2 regions of the Nonomuraea ferruginea genome follow, and region 2 is predicted to be linked to the other one. Evidence: riboswitches for the same ligand, from Rfam matches in the RefSeq annotation. Region 2 holds a riboswitch; the other holds the start of a gene.
What was found. A riboswitch is a leader RNA that binds a small molecule or an ion and turns the genes downstream of it on or off. The one in region 2 is predicted to bind glycine.

Region 1 (6,863 bases), on a different contig from region 2:
TCGTGTTCACCGGCTCGACCGAGGTGGGCAAGGAGATCGCGGCCAAGGCCGCCGCCCACGTCAAGCGGCTCACGCTGGAGCTCGGCGGCAAGTCGGCCAACATCGTCTTCGCCGACGCCGACGTCGCCAAGGCCGCCGCCGCCGCCCCGTACGCGGTCTTCGACAACAGCGGTCAAGACTGCTGCGCCCGCTCGCGCGTGCTGGTGCAGGAGAGCGTGTACGACGAGTTCCTGGAGCGGTTGTCGGAGGCGGTGCGCGGGCTGCGCGTCGGCGACCCGCTCGACCCCGCCACCGAGATGGGCCCGCTGATCAGCCCCGAGCACCTGGAGCGGGTCCGCGGCTTCGTCGCCGACCCGTACCTGCAAGGTTCGTGCCCGCAGGGCCGCGGCTACTGGTTCCCGCCGACGGTGCTGACCTCGAACGTCACCGACCGGGCGTTCACCGAGGAGATCTTCGGGCCTGTCGTGTCCGTGGTGCCGTTCGCCGGTGAGGCCGACGCGGTCCGCATCGCCAACGACACCCGTTACGGCCTGTCCGGCTCCATCTGGACCCGCGACATCGGCCGGGCGCTGCGGGTGGCCCGCGCGGTCGAGTCCGGCGCGCTCTCGGTCAACTCCAACTCCTCGGTCCGCTACTGGACCCCGTTCGGCGGCTTCAAGGAGTCGGGGCTCGGCCGCGAGCTGGGCCCCGACGCGCTCGCCGCCTTCACCGAGACCAAGAACGTCTTCATCTCAACGGAGTAGCCCTATGCAGCGTTTGCTGGACCGCGTGGCCGTCATCACCGGAGCGGGCAGCGGCATCGGCCTGGCCACCGCGCACCGGTTCGCCGAGGAGGGCGCCAAGGTCGTCTGCGTCGACATCGACGAGGAGGCGGGCGCCAAGGCCGCCACCGAGGTCGGCGGCCTGTTCGTCAAGGCCGACGTGACCAGCGAGGACGACGTGGCGCGGATGTACGAGACCGCGTTCGAGACCTACGGGAGCGTGGACGTCGCGTTCAACAACGCGGGCATCTCGCCGCCCGACGACGACTCCATCCTGGAGACCGGCATCGACGCCTGGCGCCGGGTCCAGGAGGTCAACCTGACCAGCGTATACCTGTGCTGCAGGCACGCCATCGGCTACATGCGCCGCCAGGGCAAGGGTTCGATCATCAACACCGCCTCGTTCGTGGCCGTCATGGGGTCGGCGACCTCGCAGATCTCCTACACCGCTTCCAAGGGCGGGGTGCTGGCCATGTCGCGCGAGCTGGGGGTGCAGTTCGCCCGCGAGGGCATCCGGGTCAACGCGCTGTGCCCGGGGCCGGTCAACACGCCGCTGCTCCAGGAGCTGTTCGCCAAGGACCCCGAGCGGGCGCAGCGGCGGCTGGTGCACGTGCCGCTCGGCCGCTTCGCCGAGGCGTCGGAGATCGCGGCCGCGGCCGCCTTCCTGGCCAGCGACGACGCGTCGTTCATCACGGCGTCGCAGTTCCTGGTCGACGGGGGGATCTCCGGCGCGTACGTGACGCCGCTGTGAGCCGGCCCGTCATCGGTGTCAGCACCTACGTCGAACCCGCCCGGTTCACGGTGTGGGACCTGCCCGTGGCGCTGCTGCCGTACATGTACGTGGAGCAGGTGACGCGGGCGGGCGGGCAGCCGGTGCTCATCCCGCCGGCGGGCGATCCGGCGGCGCTGGTGACCCGGCTGGACGGGCTGATCCTGGCGGGCGGCGGGGACATCGACCCGGACCGGTACGGCGCGTCACCCCACCCCCACACCGACTACATCCGGAAATTTCGTGACACCGCCGAGTTCGCCCTGATGACCGCGGCCCTCGAAGCCCGGACCCCCTTCCTGGGCGTCTGCCGGGGTCTCCAGGTCCTCAACATCGCCCTGGGCGGCACCCTCCACCAGCACCTCCCTGACGTCGTCGGCCACACCGGCCACTCCCCCGCCCCCGGCCGGTTCGGCCCCCTCCCCGTGCGCCCCGCCGCCGGCAGCAAGCTCGCCAAGATCCTCGGCGGCGCCCCGGTCACCGTGCCCCACTACCACCACCAGGCCGTCGACCGCCTGGGCACGGGCCTGACAGTGACGGCCACCTCCGGGGACGGCACGATCGAGGCCGTGGAACTCGACTCCCACCCGTTCGCCGTCGCCGTCCAGTGGCACCCGGAGGCCGCCGACGACTGTGCCCTCTTCGAAGCCCTAGTCGCGAACGCTCTGGTCGCGCACGCCGCGGAGTTCGCGGACGCGACAATTCACCCCGAAGGCCATTAGGCTTGCCACATCACCGTCGAAGCCGTGCGGGAGAGCGCCCTGACAGCCGGTCGGGGCCCCTGAAGGAGCAAGCCCTCCCCGCGAACCTCTCAAGGCAAAGGACCGTACGGCCGAGGTGTCCTCTGGAAAGCAGGTCCGCGCGACCTCGCCGAAGGTGAAAGTCCGGAAAAAAGCCGGGTGAAGCTCTCAGGCACCGACGACAGAGGGGGAGGATCCCGGCATCCGATCCTGTCCTGAGGTGCGACATGTCACGACCGACGCCGCTGAGAGACGTGCACGAGTCTCTCGGCGCCACCCTGACCGACTTCGCCGGCTGGCTCATGCCGCTGCGCTACGGCAGCGAGTCCGCGGAGCACAACGCGGTCCGCCAGGCGGCCGGGCTCTTCGACCTGTCGCACATGGGGGAGATCTTCCTCACCGGCCCGCAGGCGGCGGACGCCCTGGACTACGCCCTGGTGGGACACCTGTCGGCGCTGGCGACCGGGCGGGCGCGCTACACGATGATCGTCGACGAGCGCGGCGGGGTGCTGGACGACCTCATCGTCTACCGGCTCGGCGACGAGGAGTTCATGGTCGTGGCCAACGCCTCGAACGCGGGCAAGGTCGCGGACGAGCTGATGACCCGCGCCAAGGCTTACGACGCGCGGGTCGAGGACCGCTCCGACGAGTACGCCCTCATCGCCGTCCAGGGCCCGCGCTCCCAGGAGATCCTCGCCACCCTCACCGACGCCGACCTGGCCGGGCTCAAGTACTACACCGGCCTGCCCGGCAGGGTCGACGGGCGGGAGGCGCTCATCGCCCGCACCGGCTACACCGGCGAGGACGGCTTCGAGCTGTTCGTGGCCGTCCAGGACGCGGTGCCGCTGTGGCACGCGCTGACCGCCGCCGGCGAACCGTACGGGCTGAAGCCGGCCGGGCTGTCCAGCCGTGACACGCTCCGCCTGGAAGCGGGCATGCCGTTGTACGGCAACGAGCTGAGCGCGGAGCTGACCCCGTTCGACGCGGGGATGGACAGGGTGGTGAAATTCGACAAGCCGGGCGACTTCGTGGGCAGGTCGGCGCTGGAGGCGGTCAAGGACACCCCGCCGCGGCGCCGCCTGACCGGGCTGGTCGCGCGCGGCCGCCGGGTGCCCCGCCACGGATACCCGGTGACCAAGGACGGTGCCGTCGTCGGCGAGGTCACCAGCGGCGCGCCCTCGCAGACGCTGGGCAAGCCCATCGCGCTGGCCTACGTCGACGCCGGCATCGACGCCGGCGAAGGTCTGGCCGTCGACATCAGGGGCAGGCAAGAACCCGTGGACGTGGTCGAGCTGCCCTTCTACAGGAGGAACAAGTGAGCAACATCCCTGACGACCTGAGCTACACCAAGGAGCACGAGTGGATCTCCGGCCTGGAGGACGGCCTGGTCGCCACGATCGGCATCACGGCCTTCGCCGCCGAGGCCCTCGGTGACGTGGTCTACGTGCAGCTCCCGGAGGTCGGCTCGACCGTGGAAGCCGGGGACTCGATCGGCGAGGTCGAGTCCACCAAGTCCGTGAGCGAGATCTACACGCCTGTCGGCGGCGAGGTGGTCGAGGTCAACCAGACCCTGGTGGACGACCCGTCGCTGGCCAACAGCGACCCGTACGGCGAGGGCTGGATGTTCAAGGTGCGCGCCGACGGCGACGCCGCCGACCTGCTCTCCGCCGAGGAGTACGCCGCCCTCACCTCGGGCGAGTCCTGACCCACCCGCCGGGGCCCGGCACCGGGCCCCGGCCCCGCGCGTGAAAGGCGCCATCAATGGCGATCAGCGTCTTCGACCTCTTCAAGATCGGGATCGGCCCGTCCAGCTCCCACACCGGCGGCCCGATGGCCGCCGCCCACCGGTTCGCGCGCGGCCTGCACCAGGACGGGCTGCTCGGCCGTACGGCGCGCGTCGAGGCCATCCTGTACGGCTCCCTCGGCCTGACCGGCAAGGGCCACGGCAGCGACAAGGCCGTCCTGCTGGGCCTGTCGGGCGAGAAGCCCGAGCTGGTGGACGTCGACACCGTGGACGAGCGGCTGGCCGCGATGCGCGAGTCCGGCACGGTCCGGCTGTTCGGCGAGCGGGAGATCCCGTTCGTGATCGGCGAGGACCTGGTGTTCGAGCGGAAGATCTCGCTGCCGGAGCACCCGAACGGCATGCGCTTCACCGCCTACGACGAGGCGGGCGGGAGCCTGCGCGAGAAGGTGTACTTCTCCGTCGGCGGCGGCTTCGTGGTCGACGAGACCGCCACCGGCGCCGGCCGCATCAAGCCGGACGACACGGTCCTGCCCTACCCGTTCACCACCGGCGAGGAGCTGCTCAAGCACTGCTCGGCCACCGGCCTGTCGATCTCCGGGCTGATGCTGGAGAACGAGAAGGCGTTCGGCCTCGGCGAGGACGCGATCCGCGCCCGCGTGCTCGACCTCTGGCGGGTCATGACGGAGTGCGTGCGGCGGGGCATCGCCAAGGAAGGCGTGCTGCCCGGCGGGCTCAAGGTCAAGCGCCGCGCCCACCAGCTGCACCGCCGCCTGCAGGCCGAGTCCGCCGAGAAGGATCCCCTGCAGGCGATGGACTGGGTGTCGCTGTTCGCCCTGGCCGTCAACGAGGAGAACGCCGCCGGGGGCCGCATCGTCACCGCCCCCACCAACGGCGCGGCCGGCATCATCCCCGCCGTGCTCACGTACTACTCCCGCTTCACCCCGAACGCCGACGACGACGGCGTGATCCGCTTCCTGCTGACGGCGGCGGCGATCGGCGTGCTGTTCAAGGAGAACGCGTCCATCTCCGGCGCCGAGGTCGGCTGTCAGGGCGAGGTCGGCTCGGCCTGCTCGATGGCCTCGGCGGGGCTCACCGAGGTCCTCGGCGGCACCCCCGAGCAGGTGGAGAACGCCGCCGAGATCGGCATCGAGCACAACCTGGGCCTGACCTGCGACCCGATCGGCGGCCTGGTGCAGATCCCGTGCATCGAGCGGAACGCGGTCGCCTCCATCAAGGCCATCACCGCGGCCCGCATCGCGCTGCGCGGCGACGGCCGCCACCACGTGTCGCTCGACAAGGCCATCAAGACCATGCGCGACACCGGCAGGGACATGCTCGACAAGTACAAGGAGACCTCGCGCGGCGGCCTCGCCGTGAACGTCATCGAGTGCTGAGACGCTTCGGAGCCGGCCGGATCCCAGGCAGCGTGAGGTCTAGCGACGGACGTGGATGCGGACCACCGCGCCCAGCTCGTCGTCGCGGACCTCACGCCGGATGCGGCCGACGATCTCCCGGTCCAGCTTGCCCACCACCGCGCCCACGTCCGCCCCCGGCGGGCAGGAGAGCGAGATCCGCAGCCGGGCCGCGCCTTCCAGCTCGCCGAGCACCCGCACCGCCGCCCGCGACAGCCCTTCCACGTCCTTGAGGCCCACGCAGAGCATCGCCGTGCCCGTACCGGACCGCGTCCCGAACCGGCCCCAGCCGAGGCTCAGCAGCAGCCACCGGAGCGTCACCAGCGCGAGCACCACCAGCACCAGGGCCACCAGCCAGGGCACCCACGGCTGCCCGCTCAGAGCGTCGGCGGTGCGCTCCGGCAGCACCCTGGCCCGCGGCGACAGCCCGCGCAGCTGGCCCTGGCCGCGCAGCCAGGCGAAGCCGCCGGCGATCAGCAGCACCGCGCCCACCACGGCCAGCCCCAGGCGGTTGCCCCCGTACTGCCGCATCACAGCCCCTTCCTGCGCAGCCGCACCACGACCTCACCCGTGCCGAGCGTGCCCAGCCCCGCCAGCCGGTCGCCCACCGCGGTGCCCACCTGCCTGAGCATCGCGCCCGACGACTCGGGGCCGGTCACCACGGTGACCTCGATGCGCCGCCTGCGCAGCCGTACCCTGACCCGGTCCACCCCGTCGGCCTGCCGCGCGACCTCGCGCAGCGTGCGGCGCAGGCCGGAGCGGGTGATGCCGATGACGATCAGTGGGTCCGTGGTCTCCACGGGTATGAGCCTGCACCGGCCCGGCAGCACCGCCAGCAGGAGCAGGCCCAGCCCCAGGCCCGCGACCCCCAGCGCGGGCGCCGACAGATCCTTCCACGATGACGCGGACGCCAGCGCGGCGGCCTCGTCGATCGGCACCAGGCCGAGCGGCCGGGCCCACAGGCCCGCGACGATCTCCGCGGCGAGGAGCCCGAGTCCGGCGGTCAGCAGCGCCGCCACGGCCACACCGGCGGGCGTTCTGGCTGGTCGGAGCACCCGGCGGGATCTGCGGACCGGGGAGTCGCGCACCGCGGCGGAGGTACCGGGCAGAAGCTGCTGGAGCGTGGTCATCACAACCATCAGAGGTACACGGGCGAGGCTCCCGCTCGACCGTGTCCCCGCCGCCCGTTTGCAGGATCATTACGGGCCATGCGATCAATGCGAATCAGCCTCATGTTCAATTGCCGGTTATGCCGTTACGCTGCCGGTATGGACGACCGCCAGCGCTACGACCGTGCCACCGCCGCGCTCGAGCCGCCGTTCGCCATCCTCGACCTGGCCGCGATGCGCGCCAACGCCGCGAGCATGGTGCGCCGGGCCGCGGGCAAGCCGATCAGGGTGGCCACCAAATCACTCCGATCCCGGCCGCTGCTGGAGC
Region 2 (6,863 bases):
GGGATCACACGGCTGCCCTCACTCCACAACCCAAGCGGACGAGATCGACCATGACGCGGCCGAGAGGCTTTCAAGCGATCGCCCGCACTCCACACGAGCAGACCGACCACTGACGCGGGCCGAAGGGTTCTCACACGGTCAGCTGCGCACCCTCCACCTCGTCCACCCGTGACCCATCGGGTTCCCATGCGGTCAGCTGCGATCCGCAACCCATGAGAGGGCAGAGCCGGCGCGGCCTGGAGAGGTTCTCAACCGCAGTTCGCCCGCACTACCCGGTGGCCGTCGGCACGCTTCCGGACTCATCGACGGTGGCCTGTGTTCGAAAATCACTGCGGGGCACGCACAACGGTGCCCTGACTCGAAAGCTGTGGGGTCGGCTCAGGTGTCGCGGTCGTAGCGGAGGCGTACTTCGGCCGCCAGGCCTTCGTCCTGGTGCTCCAGCCCGTACGCCCACACCTGCCCGGCGGCGTCGTCGCGGCCGCGCAGGGGAAGCGTGCGGGCCAGCAGCTCGATCGCCAGCGCGCTCACCTGCGCCTCGCCACCCTGCTCGACGGCCTCGGCGAACTCGGCGCAGGCCATCTCCAGGTGCGCGATGCCGAGTTGCACGCGCAACCGCGCCGCGTCCTCACCGGAGGCGGCGTCCTCCAGTGCGTCGAGCAGCACGTCGGCGGCCTCCCCCGGCTCCTCGCGCCCGATCAGCAGGTCGGCGAGCTGTTGCGCGGCGTGCACCCGCACCTCGGCGACGGGTCCGTCCGGCTGAGAACCCTCACGCGACGCTTCCCCGTCGGCCGGGGCGCCGTCCCCGCTCTGGTGGCCCGTCTCGATGGCGGCGCGCAGCTCGGCCTCCGCCTCGTCGTAGTCGCCCACCTCGCCGGCCAGCCGGGCCAGCGCCAGGTGCGCGAGCGGCACGTACGAGGGGGTGCCGACGCCGAGCACGGCCTGCCAGGCCCCGCGCGCCTGGTCCAGCCGCCCTTCACGCTCGAACCCCTGGGCGAGGTGGCAGGCGGCTTGGGCGGCGAACTCGGGATGCCCGGTGGCCAGCGCCGTCCTGGCGGCGGCCCGCGCCCCCTCCACGTCGCCCGCCTGGTCGAGCACCACGGCGAGCCCCACGGCGGCCTGCGCCCGATCGGGGCTGCCGGGCTGCGCGGCGAGCTCGGCGAGTATGGCGGCCGCGCCGTCGAGGTCACCGCCTTCGGCCAGGCGGCGGGCGGTGTCGAGCGGCGGGGTCTCCAGCTCTGAGAACGTCAAGAGAGCTCCTTCGGCGACGAACGCCCCGAGCCTAACGAGTTCTCGCGATCATGTCTGCTCGGTTGACCCCATCGGTCTGGCTGACGCCCGATTGGTCCGAAATGCCCCCCTGGAACGCGAACAGGCCCGGCCGCGCAGGGCCGGGCCTGGACCGCCGTTGTCAGTCCTCGTACGCCTCCAGAGGCGGGCAGGAGCACACCAGGTTGCGGTCGCCGTACGCCTGGTCGATCCGCCGCACCGGCACCCAGTACTTGTCCTCGCGCAGCGACGGCACCGGATAGGCCGCCTCGCTCCGCGAGTACGGGTGACTCCACTCGTCGGCGGTCAGCGCCTCCGCGGTGTGCGGGGCGTTCCGCAGGGGGTTGTCGGCCGGGTCGTACTCGCCGGAGGCCACCTTGGCGATCTCCGCGCGGATGGCGACCATCGCGTCCACGAACCGGTCCAGCTCGGCCAGGTCCTCGCTCTCGGTCGGCTCGATCATGAGCGTCCCGGCGACGGGGAAGGACATGGTGGGCGCGTGGAAGCCGTAGTCGATGAGCCGCTTGGCCACGTCGTCGACGGTGACGCCGGTCTCCTTGGTGATCTGCCGCAGGTCGACGATGCACTCGTGGGCGACCAGCCCGCCCCTGCCGGTGTAGAGGACGGGGTAGTGCGGGGCGAGGCCGCGGGCGAGGTAGTTGGCCGACAGGATGGCCTGCTCGGTGGCTGCGGTGAGGCCGTCGCTGCCCATCATCCTGATGTACGCCCACGAGATCGGCAGGATCCCGGCGGAGCCGTACGGAGCGGCAGAGACGGGCCCGACGGGCGAGCCGTCGCGCAGCGGGTGGCCGGGCAGGTAGGGGGCGAGGTGGGCGCGGACGGCGACCGGGCCGACGCCGGGCCCGCCGCCGCCGTGCGGGATGCAGAACGTCTTGTGCAGGTTGAGATGGGAGACGTCGGCGCCGAACTCGCCGGGCTTGGCCAGGCCGACGAGCGCGTTGAGGTTGGCCCCGTCGACGTACACCTGGCCGCCGGCGTCGTGCACCTTGGCGCAGATCTCCGTGACGGTCTCCTCGTAGACGCCGTGCGTCGACGGGTAGGTGACCATGATGGCGGCCAGCCGGTCGCGGTGCTTGCCGATCTTGGCGTCGAGGTCGGCCAGGTCGACGTTGCCGTCGTCGTCGCAGGCCACGACCACGACCCGCATGCCGGCCATGACGGCGCTGGCGGCGTTGGTGCCGTGGGCGGACGACGGGATGAGGCAGACGTCGCGCCCGGTGTCCCCGTTGGCGCGGTGGTAGGCGCGGATGGCCAGCAGCCCGGCGAACTCGCCCTGGGAGCCCGCGTTCGGCTGGATGGAGACCTTGTCGTAGCCGGTGACCTCGGCGAGCCAGTCCTCCAGCGTCCGGATGAGCTCGCCGTAGCCGAGCGCCTGCGCCTCGGGCGCGTACGGGTGGATGCCGGCGAACTCGGGCCAGGTGATGGGCTCCATCTCGGTGGTCGCGTTCAGCTTCATCGTGCAGGAGCCGAGCGGGATCATCGAACGGTCGAGCGCGATGTCCTTGTCCTGGAGCCTGCGCAGGTAGCGCAGCATCGAGGTCTCGCTGTGGTGGGTGTTGAACACCGGGTGGGTGAGGAAGTCCGACTCGCGCAGCAGGGAGGACGGCAGCGCGTCGTCCACGGCGTCCAGGGCGGCGTCCGCGCGCTCGACGCCGAAGGCCGCCCACACCTTGGCGAGCTCGGCGGCGCCGGTCTTCTCGTCGCAGGCGATGGAGACGTGGTCGGCGTCGGCCTGCCACAGGTTGACGCCGCGCTCGGCGGCCGCGGCGACGATGCCGGCGGCCCGGCCGGGGACGCGGGCCAGCACGGTGTCGAAGAACTCGGCGTGCACGACCTCGACGCCGCCCTCGCGCAGCCCCGCGGCGAGCGCGGCGGCGTGCCGGTGCACCCGCCGGGCGATCCGCCGCAGCCCGTCGGGCCCGTGGTAGACGGCGTACATGCCGGCGATGACCGCGAGCAGGACCTGCGCGGTGCAGATGTTGCTGGTGGCCTTCTCGCGGCGGATGTGCTGCTCGCGGGTCTGCAGGGCCAGCCGGTACGCCGCCGCGCCGTCGGCGTCGACCGACACCCCGACCAGGCGGCCGGGCATCTGGCGCTGCAGTCCCTCGCGTACGGACATGTAGGCGGCGTGCGGCCCGCCGTAGCCGAACGACACGCCGAACCGCTGGGAGGAGCCGACGGCGATGTCGGCGCCGAGCTCGCCCGGGGCGGCCAGGAGCGTGAGCGCCAGCAGGTCGGCGGCGGCCACGACCAGCGCGCCGGCCTCGTGCGCCCGCTCGGCCACGGCGCGGAAGTCGCGCAGCCGCCCGGACGCGCCGGGGTACTGGACCAGCACGCCGAAGCATTCGGGCAGGTCGCCGGTCAGGTCGCTCTCGACGAGCTCGATGCCGAGCGGTTCGGCGCGGGTGGCCAGCACGGCCTTGGTCTGCGGCAGCGTGTCGGCGTCCACCACGAACACCGGGCTCTTGGCCTTGCCGGCGCGGCGTGCCAGCGTCATGCCCTCGGCCGCGGCGGTGGCCTCGTCGAGCAGGGACGCCCCGGCGACGGGCAGGCCGGTGAGGTCGGAGACGACGGTCTGGAAATTCAGCAGCGCCTCCAGCCGGCCCTGCGAGATCTCCGGCTGGTACGGGGTGTAGGCGGTGTACCAGCCCGGGTTCTCCAGGAGGTTGCGGCGGATGACGGCGGGCGTGACCGTGTCGTGGTAGCCGAGGCCGATCATGGAGGTGAGCACCTGGTTGCGGCCGGCGAGGGCGCGCAGTTCGGCGATGGCCTCGGCCTCGCTCGCGGCGGCCGGCAGTTTGAGCCGGTCCTTGGCCCTGATGGCCTCGGGCACGGCCACCGCGACCAGGTCCGCGACCGATTCGAAGCCGACGGCCTCGAGCATGCGCTGCTGCTCGGCCGCTGAGGGCCCGATGTGCCTGCTGGAGAACGGCGGTGCTGACAGGTCGGTCATGGAGATGCCTCCCGAGGCTGTGGAGACCGGCGCTGGGCGCGGGCGTATGCCGGATCTCCCCCTCTGTCATGGCGACCTGAGAGCTTCACCCCGCTACGGGGCTTGCACCGTCGGTGAAGTGCGCCTGGCGGACGCACCTGCTTTCCAGAGTTGCCTCACCCGAGCGGTACGGGCGCCTGAGAGATTCCGGGGAGGGTTGCTCCTTCGGCGCCCCGGCGGTGCCGGGGACTCTCCCGCACGGGGTCGTCAGCATGTCCTAGATTACAGCCTCGACCCTAATTGGGGTGGTACGGGGCGTCACCCGATGCGGCGCGCGCGCCGCCGCCGGGCCAGTTCGTCAGCGGGATGGTCGGCCGGGACGTCGTCCACGACCGCCGCCCGTTCCCCCGGCAGCTCCGCGAGGGATCCTTCGACCTCGCGCCAGACCCGGCCGAGCGCTATGCCGAACACGCCCTGACCGCCCTGGAGAAGGTCGATGACCTCGTCGGCCGAGGTGCACTCGTAGACGCTGACGCCGTCGCTCATCAGCGTGATCTGCGCGAGGTCGGCGACCCCGCGGTCGCGCAGATGCTGGACGGCGGTGCGGATCTGCTGGAGGGAGACTCCGGTGTCGAGGAGCCGCTTGACGACTTTCAGGACCAGGATGTCGCGGAAGCTGTAGAGGCGCTGGGAGCCGGAGCCGTGCGCGGCTCTTATCGTGGGCTCCACCAGGCCCGTGCGCGCCCAGTAGTCGAGCTGCCTGTAGGTGATGCCGGCCGCCGCGCAGGCTGTCGGCCCGCGGTATCCGATGTCGTCCGGCAGCGTGGCAGGCTGCTCGTCGAAGAGCAATCCTTGTTCTCCGGCACGCTGCCGCGCACTCTCGCGCCGCACCGGATCTTCCTGGCCGGCCGTCTTTCCCTCGCCGCTGCTGACCGCCACGCGGACCTCCGGCTTTCTCTCATCCCGTGGCCTCATCTGGGGGTTCGTAAAAGGTCGACCACGGGTTTCACTTGCACCGTAGGACCGTGACCATGCTCAGTCAACGATCCGGCTCGGCGCGTCGTGAAGCGTAAATGCACTGAAATACCTACCCCGCCCGGCCGAAGTCCTCGGGTGAGATCGTGTCAAGGAACTCCCTGAACTTCTCCACCTCGTCCTCCTGGTCGTCGGGGATGATCACACCGGCCTCCTGGACCACCTCCTCGCTGGCGAAGATGCGGGCTCCGGTGCGCAGCGCCAGCGCGATCGAGTCGGAGGGCCGGGCGCTGACCTCCACGCCGTTGGAGAACACGAGGTCGGCGAAGAAGATGCCGTCACGCAGAGCGACGATGTTGACGGCGCGCAGACCCACGCCGAGCGCGCTCAGCACGTCCCTGAAAAGATCGTGGGTGAGCGGCCGGGGCGGCGGCTCGTCGGCCTGTGCCAGCGCTATGGCCGTCGCTTCGGTCATGCCGATCCAGATCGGCAGGAACCGCTCCCCGTGTGCCTCCTTGAGCAGAACGATCGGCTGATTGGTGGGCATTTCTACCCGAACGCCCACTACCTCCATCTGCAACACGGGCTGCTCCATATTCGACTGGCCGGTGGCCCGGCTCAGGTCATCGCTGGTCCGCTTCTGCATTTCAACGTAACACCCGCCGAGCCCTGAATGTCCCGCAGGCCGCTCATCGGCCCAGAACGCCACGAACCCCCGTACGCAGCAGGGCGGCATGGAGGTCGAGCAGGAGCGCCGACAGCTCCCTGGCCGCTTCGTCGGCCTCACCGATCGCGCCGGGCTTGCGGCGTTTGAGTATGGGCGCGACCGTCTGCTCGACCAGACCGGCCTCCCGCTCCGCCGCGGCCTTGACGGCGCGCAGATGACGGGCGTGCAGGCCGAAGCGGGCCAGCCCGCCCACGGCCCGGGCGATCTTCAGCGCTTCCTCGTCGTAGCGCCGGGCGACCGGCGCCAGCAGCCCGTAGTCCTCCAGCTCGGTGAGCGTCTCCTCGTCGAGCCCCGCGGACTCCAGCAGCTCGGCCCGGGTGAGCTTGACCTCCTGCTTGTCGTGCAGCGCGCGGGGGCGGCCGAAGCTCTCGGCCATCTTGTCCTTGATCACGCGCAGTGGGAGGTAGTGGTCGCGCTGCTCGGTCAGGATGTAGCGCAGCTGCTCGACGTGCAGGTGGGTGAACTTGCGGAAGCCGGACGGGGTGCGCTCCGGCTCGATCAGCCCCTCGCCCTCCAGGAAACGGATCTTGGAGATCGTGACGTCGGGGAACTCGCCCTGCAGCAGGGCGAGCACCTCCCCGATGCTCATGTGCGAGCGTGCCGCCTGTGAGCTCATGCGCCGGCGGGGGTCCGCATCAGGAACAGCAGCCGGAACTTGCCGATCTGCACCTCGTCCCCGGAGTGGAGCGGGACCTCCTCGATGCGCTCCCGGTTGACGTAGGTGCCGTTGAGGCTGCCCACGTCGCGCACCGAGAACTGGCCGCCGCGATGGCGGTAGAACTCGACATGACGGCGCGAGACCGTGATGTCGTCGAGGAAGATGTCGCTCTCCGGGTGGCGGCCGGTGGTGGTCAGCTCCTTGTCGAGCCGGAACCGGCTGCCCTGGTTGGGCCCCCTGGTGACGGTGAGCAGCGCCGCGCCCGGCGGGAGCTGCTCCACCAG

Region 1: linked by a shared signal. The riboswitch ahead of gcvT (glycine cleavage system aminomethyltransferase GcvT) and the one ahead of gcvP (aminomethyl-transferring glycine dehydrogenase) in region 2 are both predicted to bind glycine.

What each region holds. Positions count from the first base shown of each region.
Region 1 is NZ_BAABFD010000003.1:165,390-172,252, forward strand. It holds gene ABD999_RS07390 (aldehyde dehydrogenase family protein) at 1-743, shown strand, start outside; gene ABD999_RS07395 (3-oxoacyl-ACP reductase) at 748-1,512, shown strand; gene ABD999_RS07400 (gamma-glutamyl-gamma-aminobutyrate hydrolase family protein) at 1,509-2,252, shown strand; glycine riboswitch at 2,270-2,367, shown strand; glycine riboswitch at 2,368-2,465, shown strand; gene gcvT (glycine cleavage system aminomethyltransferase GcvT) at 2,498-3,589, shown strand; gene gcvH (glycine cleavage system protein GcvH) at 3,586-3,975, shown strand; gene ABD999_RS07415 (L-serine ammonia-lyase) at 4,032-5,408, shown strand; gene ABD999_RS07420 (hypothetical protein) at 5,448-5,957, opposite strand; gene ABD999_RS07425 (DUF6286 domain-containing protein) at 5,957-6,556, opposite strand; gene ABD999_RS07430 (amino acid deaminase/aldolase) at 6,695-6,863, shown strand, end outside.
Region 2 is NZ_BAABFD010000002.1:207,578-214,440, forward strand. It holds gene ABD999_RS04300 (tetratricopeptide repeat protein) at 379-1,248, opposite strand; gene gcvP (aminomethyl-transferring glycine dehydrogenase) at 1,409-4,240, opposite strand; glycine riboswitch at 4,395-4,486, opposite strand; gene ABD999_RS04310 (MerR family transcriptional regulator) at 4,538-5,158, opposite strand; gene ABD999_RS04315 (bifunctional nuclease family protein) at 5,307-5,777, opposite strand; gene ftsR (transcriptional regulator FtsR) at 5,884-6,510, opposite strand; gene ABD999_RS04325 (double zinc ribbon and FHA domain-containing protein) at 6,534-6,863, opposite strand, start outside.